Regions from separate parts of the Herbaspirillum hiltneri N3 genome, predicted to be linked through region 1. Evidence: predicted binding sites of a transcription regulator. Region 1 holds the regulator's gene; the other holds the start of a gene.
What was found. Region 1 encodes FliA, which starts transcription of late flagellar genes. Its sites were predicted from a motif close to CTAAAGTTTNNNNNNNNNNNGCCGNTA; they were not measured.

Region 1 (4,648 bases):
ATACCGCCGGCATGGGCCAGCGCGACCAGATGGTGGCCGAACAGGCTGCGATGCTGTCCGGCGCAGGCACCGACATCAAGCGCCTGTTGTGCCTCAATGCAACGGCCACCGGCGGCACGCTCAATGAAGTCGTGAGCGCGTATTCGGGCGACGGCCTGGCGGGTTGCATCATTACCAAGCTCGACGAAGCAGCCACCATCGGTAATGTGCTCGATGTTGTCATCCGTCAGAAACTGAATCTGTATTACGTCGCAAACGGTCAGCGCGTGCCGGAAGATTTGCATGTTGCCAACAGGTTGTATCTGGCCGACCGCGCCTTTAAACTGAAGCGTGAAACTGCGCCGTTCGAATTCCAGGATGCCGAGTTGCCGGTCGTGGTCGGGCCGACGGCCACGGCCATGAATGACAAAAGCCTGCGGGAGGTGATCCTTGGCTAGCTATGACGTTGATCAAGCGGAAGGACTGCGACGGATGCTGGAGCGTCCGACGCCGCGCGTATTCACTTTCTTCTCGGTTCTGCCCGACGAGGAAAAAGGCGCGATGCTGATCAATCTGGCTGCCTCTCTTGCCGCCGCCGACCACAACGCATTGTTGGTCGACGCTTGCATGACGCCTTCGGTGATCTTGTCGCGTTTCGGCGGTGTCGCCGTGGCGACGCTGCTCGATGTTGCACGCCAGGAGCGGCAACTGGACGAAGCGGTGCGCATGGTGCCGGAAGGTTTTGCGCTGGCGCGGCTGTCGCGCAAGAACGTCTCGGCTTCCACGCATCCGCAAGCCTCCCGGCTGGCGCAGATTTTTGACGGACTGACGGAAGAGTCCGACATCACCCTCATCAACGGTGAACTGAACGACGACGAACTGTTGCCGGTGCCGGCCATGGAAATGGGCGAAATCGTGGTGCACATGTCGACCAGCCCGACCTCGATCAAGGCGGCGTACGTCTTGCTCAAGGGCCTCAGCGACAAGCTCGGCCGCCGTCCTTTCAACCTCCTCGTGAGCGGTGGTTCGGACGCGGATGCACAGATGGTGTATGCCAACATGGCGCAGGCCGCCAATCGTTACCTGGCGGCGCAATTGCATTTCATGGGTTCTATCCCGGCCGACGAACACATCCGTCGCGCATCGGGGCAGGGCCGCACCGTGCTGGAAGCATTTCCATTGGCGGGTGCGACGCTGGCATTCAAGCGCCTGGCGGATCAGTTTTCGTTATCCAATCTCACCAAGGGCACGTACGGTATGGCGACCGATGGAGCAAGTCTCGGAGTATGACGCGCCTTGCATTGCATGATAGTTCGCACTCACCATTATTGACGAGATGAGTTCTATGTATAACGTCAAAGGAAAGACGGCCAAGAACGGTTTGCTCGAGCTGCATGCGGCGCTTGTGAAAAAGCTGGCGCATCAGATGAAGGCAAAGCTTCCGCCCAGCGTGGAAGTGGACGACTTGATTCAGGCAGGCATGATCGGTCTGCTTGATGCCGTCAATCGCTATGAGGAAACGCACGGCGCACAGTTTGAAACCTATGCCGTGCAGCGTATCCGCGGCGCCATGCTGGACGAATTGCGCAGCAGCGACTGGCTGCCGCGCAGCATCCGCCAGAACACCCGCAAGATCGAAGAGGCCATCCATGTCCTGCTGCAGCAGCTCGGCCGTCCGCCGCAGGAGACCGAAGTCGCCACGCAGCTCAAGATGAGCCTGCTGGAATACCAGGACATGCTGACCGAATGCGGCGGCCATCAACTGATTTACTACGAAGATTTCCATGACGCCGACGGCGGCCACGAGCATTTCCTCGATCGCTACCAGACCAGCGATACCGATGACCCTTTGCAGAACCTGATCAACGGCGGTTTCCGCGAGGCCGTCATCGATTCGATCAAGGCCTTGCCCGAGCGTGAAAAGATTCTGATGGGCCTGTACTACGAACAGGAAATGAACTTGAAGGAAATCGGCGCCGTCATGGGCGTCTCCGAGTCGCGGGTTTGCCAGCTGCACAGCCAGGCCATCGCCCGCATGCGCTCGACCTTGAGGGAGCAGGCGTGGACTGGAGTAGCGTAGGAGGCTTACTGCTGGCGTTGGGTGGCATCTTGCTGGGCTTGCTGCTCGAAGGCGGTCATCCCGGTTCGATCCTGCAGCCGACCGCTTTCCTGATCGTCTTCGCCGGCACCGTCGGCGCGGTGCTGCTGCAAACCAGGCTCGACAACTTCGTTCACGGCGTCAAGCTGCTGTCCTGGGTATTTTCTCCACCGCTTCACAATCACCGCACACTGATCGACAACATCACGGTGTGGAGCGGCATCTCGCGGCGCGAAGGTCTGCTGCATCTTGAAGAACACATGAACGACAGCACCGATCCCTTCGTCAAGAAAGGCTTGCGCCTGCTGATCGACGGCATTACGCCGGCGAAGCTGCTCGAGATCCTTGACGTCGACACTACCGCGTACGAAACCCGCCAGCGCCAGGCGCTCAAGATCTGGGAAGCCGCCGGCGGCTATTCGCCCACGATCGGTATCCTCGGCGCGGTGCTCGGGCTGATCCACGTGATGGAAAATCTGTCGGATCCCGCCAAGCTGGGCGGCGGCATCGCGGTGGCATTCGTGGCGACGATTTATGGGGTCGGCCTGGCCAACCTGTTCTTCCTGCCGGTGGCCAACAAACTCAAGGACTTGCTGGCGGCGGAAGTGAACCGGCGCGAGATGGTGGCCGACAGTCTGTTCGGTATCGCCAGCGGCGATAACCCGCGCGTGATCCAGGAGCGCGCCGAGTCGTATTTCCCTGCTTCATGATCGACTGACATCACCTGTTCATCATGGCCCGAAAAAAACATGTAGAAGAGCACGAGAACCACGAACGTTGGCTGGTTTCGTATGCCGACTTCATTACGCTGCTGTTCGCTTTTTTTGTGGTCATGTACGCCATTTCCCAAGTCAACGAAGGCAAATACAAGATCCTCGCCGATTCGCTGGTCAACGCCTTCGGCAAAGAGCCGGTCTCGACCGCGCCGATCATAGTGCAGGCCGGGGGACAGGGCGCGCAGCAATCCGCTGCGCCCAAGATCACGTTGCAGAAGCCGCGCAGCAACGAAGCGCTGCGCCGTGAAAAAGAGCGCATGACTGACATGGCGCGCGACATCATGCAAGTGCTGGCGCCGCTGGTGCAAGAGGGCAAGGTGCGCGTGACGCAAACCAGCGTGGGCGTCAACGTCGAGATCAACGCCAACGTCCTGTTCGCACCCGGCGACGCCAAGGTCAGCAAGGAATCGGAAGAAACCCTGATCGCCATCGCGCGCGTGCTGAAGAACGACGATCATGCCATCCAGATCGAAGGCCACACCGACAATACGCAGATCAGCACCAGCGTGTTTCCTTCCAACTGGGAGTTGTCGGCGGTGCGGGCCAGCACGGTGGCGCGGCTGTTCAGCAACCAGGGCATCGCCGAGCTGCGGCTGACGGCGGTGGGACATGGATCGAACCAGGCGGTGGCTTCCAACGATACGCCCGAGGGGCGGCTGCGCAATCGCCGCGTCGACGTGATGATCTTGTCGCGCCTGGCGGAGCAGGCGACCGAGGTGCCGTTTGCGGACCAAGGGGACAAGACAGTTCCGGCGGTTCCGCCCATCCAGCCCAAGCCGGCTCCATAAAGCAAAAAGCCCGTTCATGCGAACGGGCTTTCTTGATTCAGGAGCGCCTGGAAATCAGCCGATGCCGAGAGGGCGGCCGGAGCTGCGCAGGCTGGACTGTCCGTCAGGGCCGTAGAAGGAGCCGTTGCTCTTGCCTTGCAGGATGTTCATGGCGTTCTGGTTGATTGCCATTTGCTTGCCGATCAGCAAGCCGTTCAGGCGATTCAGTTCGCGCGCGGATTGCGCCAGCGCAAACAATTCTTCCCAAACTTGCTTGTCTTCGGCCGAACCGTGCTGTTCGATCCATGACTGCATGCCGTTCTCGCCGGCAGTGAATCCCAGTGCGGCGAGCGTCTTGTGACGTTGATCCGCCAATGTGGCCATGCTGGCAACAATGTTGGCCTTCTCGTTGATGATGTCGGGAATCTTGTCCGCATCGCCATTGCCGCTGAGCAAATCCTGCTCTTGCTGCAACGCGGCCACCAGACGCGACGTGACTTGCTTTTCGTCGGAAAGCGTATGGGATGGCAGGAGCGGATTACTTGTCATTGCATTAAGCCTTGCGTGAACCGATCAGATCTTTGACTGTGTCGAGCAAGCCGTTGGCGACTTTCTCGGGATCAACCTGGAAGGTGCCGTTGGCGATGGCAGCCTTGATTTCTGCAACTTTCTTGGCGTCGAAAGTACCGCCGGGAGCGGAGGCCTTCACGCCCAGCGATTGATATTGCGAAGACAGCTGGACATTGGCTGCGGTAGAAGCGTCGCTGCCTGTCTTTGCGGTTGTGGTGCCGGCATTGCTGTTCGCGGTGCGCGCTTGGGGTTGCGCGATTTCCGGTAAGCCTTTGCCAGTTTTGAGGGCGTCATTAACGTTCACGGCATCATCCTTGTTGGGTTAGGGTTCTGTGACCCGCCTGTTGCCTAGATTATCGGCCATTTCTCCGCAAACTTTAATACTTTTATCGCCCTGCAAAATGTTTCTTGTCAGTAATTGATCTCGAGGATGCCGCCGGCCTTCGCTATCCCGCTCA
Region 2 (4,648 bases), 600 kb from region 1:
GGAACGCCTGCTCGGCGACGCCGGCATTATTCGCAACCGCGCCAAGATCGTCTCCGCCATCAACAACGCCCGCCGCGCCATCGAACTGGTCGACGAAGCCGGTTCGCTGGCGGCCTGGTTCTGGCAATTCGAACCCGCCGCAAAAGACCGGCCCAAGATCCTCACGCTCGACTATTGGCAGGCCAATCCCACCTCGGAAGCCTCGGTGGCGTTGTCGAAAGCACTCAAGAAACGCGGCTGGACCTTCGTCGGCCCGACCACGATTTATGCCTTCATGCAGGCGATGGGTCTGGTCAATGACCACCTGACCGGCTGCGCCTGCCGCAAGACGGTGGAAGCAGAGCGCAAGACGTTCCGGCGACCGGGTTGAATCAGATTCCCCCCATGCACAAGTACTTGATGACCAGGTAGTCGTCGATGCCGTAGTGCGATCCCTCGCGTCCCATGCCCGATTGCTTGACGCCGCCGAACGGGGCGACTTCGTTGGAGATCAGGCCGGTATTGATGCCGACGATGCCGCTTTCCAGTGCTTCGGCAACACGCCAGATGCGGCCGATATCACGCGAATAGAAATAGCTGGCCAGTCCGAACTCGGTATCGTTGGCCTGCGCCAGCACTTCATCATCCGTCTTGAAACGGAACAGCGGCGCCATCGGACCGAAGGTTTCTTCGCGCGCGATCTTCATGTCGGCGGTGACGTCGGCAATCACGGTCGGCTCGAAGAACCCGTGTCCCAGCGCATGGCGCTTGCCGCCCAACAGCACGCGCCCACCCTTGGCGAGGGCGTCGGCGACGTGCTGTTCGACTTTCTGTACTGCTTTCTCGTCGATCAGCGGACCTTGTGTGACGCCGCTATCGAGACCGTTGCCGACCTTCAGCTTCGCCACGGCGGCGACCAGCTTGTCGGCAAACTGGTTGTAGACGCCGTCTTGTACGTAGATGCGATTGGCGCAGACGCAGGTTTGTCCGGTATTGCGGAACTTGGAGGCGATCGCGCCTTCTACCGCCGCGTCGAGATCGGCATCGTCGAACACGATGAAGGGCGCATTGCCGCCCAGTTCCAGCGATATCTTCTTGATGGTCGCCGCGCATTGCTCCATCAGCAGCTTACCGACTGCGGTCGAGCCGGTGAAGCTCAGCTTGCGCACGATGGGGTTGCCCGTCATCTCGGCGCCGATCACCTTGGATGAACCGGTGACGACGTTCAATACGCCGGCCGGCACGCCTGCACGTTCGGCCAGCACCGCCAGCGCCAATGCGGAAAACGGCGTCGCCTCGGCCGGCTTGAGCACCATCGGACAGCCCGCCGCGAGCGCAGGACCGGCCTTGCGCGTAATCATCGCCGCCGGGAAATTCCATGGCGTGATGGCCGCACAGACGCCGATCGGTTCCTTGATGACGACGATGCGGTTGTCGGGCGCCGGCGAGGGAATGGTGTCGCCATAAGTACGTTTGGCTTCTTCGCCGAACCATTCGATGAACGAGGCGGCGTAAGCGATTTCGCCCTTGGATTCGGCCAGCGGTTTGCCTTGCTCGGCCGTCATGATCAGGGCCAGGTCGTCGGCGTTGGCGAGCATCAGATCGTTCCATTTACGCAGGACGGCGGCGCGCTCCCTGGCGGTTTTCTTGCGCCAGGCCGGCCATGCCGCCTGCGCGGCCTCGATCGCGCGCCGGGTTTCATCCGTGCCCATGTCGGGTACCGTGCCGAGCTTGTCGCCGGTGGCCGGATTGGTGACGGCGCGCGTACCGCCGTCGTCGGCATTGCACCAGGCGCCGTTGATGTAGCCCTGCTGACGCAGCAGGGAAGGATCTTTGAGTTGCAGCATTGATAACTCCTGTCCGTTGAGAAGCGCTGCGGCAATCACGATGTCTCCCGCAGATAATCTTTTGGATCGGATTCGGCTGAAAGGTTCGGAGGTTTTTCGGCGCGGAAAAGAACAAGGCCCGTTGCGCATGAAGCACAACGGGCCTTGGATCGGGGCGATTCGGATTCAGGCAAACACGCTGCGATACCAAGCGAGGGCGCGGCCGAGGAAGCCGTCGGCTTCTTCTTCAAACAGATACGGTTTCTTGTCGCGCAGGCGATCGAGGATTTCCTTTTCTTCCTTTTCCTTGACCGTGCCGTAGGCGATGCCGAGTGTGAGCAGCGTGCGCAGCGAGCCGAGTTTTTCCCTGGCGACGGCGCCGCGTGCATGTTCGACCGCGATCTTGGCGTCGTGCAGTTGCTGCGCCCACGAACGCGCCAGACGCCATGCCGGGGTCTTCAGCGCCTCTTCGGCCTTGGCGATGCTGATCGCCGCCGACTTGATTTGCGCGGCGAGGACGTCGATCTGCGATTCGTCGCCCTTGGCTTGCTTGACGATGGATGTCGCCCAGGCCTTCGACGCGGCGGTCAGTTCATCGATGCTCCAGTCATGCCGCACGGCGATATGGAAACCGTAATTGGAGGCTTGCGAGATCAGGATCGCGACCACGTCGGGAAAGTCCTTGTCGAGCGCGCGCTTGGCCCATGCGTACTGGCCCGACAGCATCAGGTGCTGCACGGCGGCTTCGGTCAGGAAGGTGGTGTTGTCGGAGAGTTTCGCCAGCATGAAGCTCTCGAAGGTCGGCGAGACAAATCCCGAATCGCACTTCAGCGAGAGGCGATTGAAGTTCTTGTAGTCGCGGTCGAGCGAATCGTAGACTTCATCTTTGAGGTTGAGATTGAGTTTTTTCATAGTGTTTCCCTGGAGCCCTGGCGTGTTGTCGGATCGACATGCATGACGCTGCCGACCTTCGAAATTTTAATCGCAAATCAGCCGCCGCATTGAATTCGCAGCGAGAGGGCATGGTGCATGAGGGTTAACGGCAGCAATCGGGAAAACTTTTCCTGTGGAAATTTCGCGGAAAAAAAGAAGCCCGGCAAACCCGGGCTTTTTCGCATGCATCGGCAAGGTTTCCCCTAGAATACGCCCACTCAGATACGCCCACTCAGCCTTGAAAGCACACACCATGGACAGCAAGCCGCAACCCGATATGGTCACCATCGTGATCCAGCACGACATCCGCGCCGGTGCGCATGCGCTGTATCGGCTACAAGCCGCAGGAGCCGTTCCTGTTCGACGGCAGCCTGGCGGCCAACATCTTCGTGGGCGACCGCATCGGCAGCGACGAATATGAAGCGGCGCTAGCGGTATCCGGCGTGGACGACCTGATTGCGCGCGGTGAGCTGCGTCTGGACCAGATGCTCAAGGCGCCCGGCAACCTGTCCGGCGGTCAGCGCCAGATGGTAGCGCTGGCGCGTGCGGTAGCGGGCATGCCGACCGTGATGCTGCTGGATGAACCGACTACCGGCATCGACCTGTCGACGGAAACCAGGATCATCCAGAAACTCATGGCGTATTCGGCGCAACGCACTCTGGTGGTGGCGACACATAGCACCGCTCTGCTCAGGTGCATGGATCGCATCATCGTGCTCAACGACGGCAAGATCGTCGCCGACGGACCGAGCGCGGCGATCTTGCAGCAGTAGTAACGGTAACAGCAACAATAGCAGCAACAGCGGCAACAGCAGCAACAGCGGCAACAGCAGCAACAGCAGCAACAGCGGCAACAGCAGCAACAGCAGCAACAGCAGCAACAGCAGCAACAGCAGCAACAGCAGCAACAGCAGCAACAGCAGCAACAGCAGCAACAGCAGCAACAGCAGCAACAGCGGCATCGAACGGAAAAAGGGCAGTGCGGCGAAGCCATCGTGCGCTGCCATGATTATGTGATTGACTTCCTCAGCGAGGTTTGACATGGCGACAGCAGCTTCATCGAAAGCAAGTTCGGCAAATCCGGCCAATTCGGCAAACGCAGCCAATGCCGCGCAGGCCGTCACCGGCTCCGCGCGCGTGACCATGCCCGATCAGAACGGCAGCTTCCATCTCAACGTGCCGCGCGGTGCGGTCAAGCACGTGCAGGTGGTGGACGTCGACATGGTCCTGCAGCTTGAAGACGGCAGCAAGGTCGTCCTGGCCGGCGGCGCGATGGGCGCCATGGACGAGAAGTCGAAGATTGTTTTCGCCGATGCCTCGCAGGACACCGGCCGCTTGCTCGACCTGGTCGGCAAGATCCCGCTGCGCAACAATGACCAGTCGCTGATACTCAATTCCGATCCGGTGAATACTCAGGACCGTGCCAATAATTCCGATAGCCACGGTGTGCCGGAAAACCACTTCACCTCCAACAACAATTCGGCCCAGGTCAATCCAGCCGCCACCAGCCAGTTGGCCAAGATCATCCAGGACAACGCCGGTTCGCTGACCAGCAACGGCCTGCAAAATCTGGTGCTGCCGTCGATCCCGGTGCCGCCTGCGCCGCCGGTGACGACCGGCGCCGATTCGCTGATCAAACAAGTATCCCCGGAGATATCGGAGCGTCCGGGTTCGGTGCTGACACCGATCGTGGTGGGCCCGCAAACGCCGGCGATGACGCTCAACCTGCTCAACCTGACAACCCAGACCCAGGTCGGCAGCGTGCTGCACGGCAGCGGCGGCTCGGTCGCCTCGGCCATCGACGGTTCCAACTCGGTGCAGTTTGCGCCGCAGGTGATCAACGCCGGCAACGATGTCCATACCATCTACGCCACCAGCAGCAACACGCAGAGCGATTTCATCAAGATATT

Region 2: F506_RS12945 (DUF4088 family protein) is a predicted target of FliA. The motif match lies at 2,843-2,869, and genes of this name have one in related genera.

Annotation. Positions count from the first base shown of each region.
Region 1 covers NZ_CP011409.1:2,250,180-2,254,827, forward strand. Annotated here, with positions in the region: gene flhF (flagellar biosynthesis protein FlhF) at 1-437, shown strand, start outside; gene F506_RS10195 (MinD/ParA family ATP-binding protein) at 472-1,269, shown strand; gene F506_RS10200 (RNA polymerase sigma factor FliA) at 1,325-2,059, shown strand; gene F506_RS10205 (flagellar motor protein) at 2,041-2,787, shown strand; gene motD (flagellar motor protein MotD) at 2,811-3,641, shown strand; gene F506_RS10215 (flagella synthesis protein FlgN) at 3,696-4,169, opposite strand; gene flgM (flagellar biosynthesis anti-sigma factor FlgM) at 4,174-4,494, opposite strand; gene flgA (flagellar basal body P-ring formation chaperone FlgA) at 4,602-4,648, opposite strand, start outside.
Region 2 covers NZ_CP011409.1:2,849,278-2,853,925, forward strand. Annotated here, with positions in the region: gene F506_RS12935 (DNA-3-methyladenine glycosylase I) at 1-370, shown strand, start outside; gene gabD (NADP-dependent succinate-semialdehyde dehydrogenase) at 372-1,826, opposite strand; gene F506_RS12945 (DUF4088 family protein) at 1,992-2,717, opposite strand; gene F506_RS22705 (ATP-binding cassette domain-containing protein) at 3,059-3,511, shown strand; gene F506_RS12955 (beta strand repeat-containing protein) at 3,780-4,648, shown strand, end outside.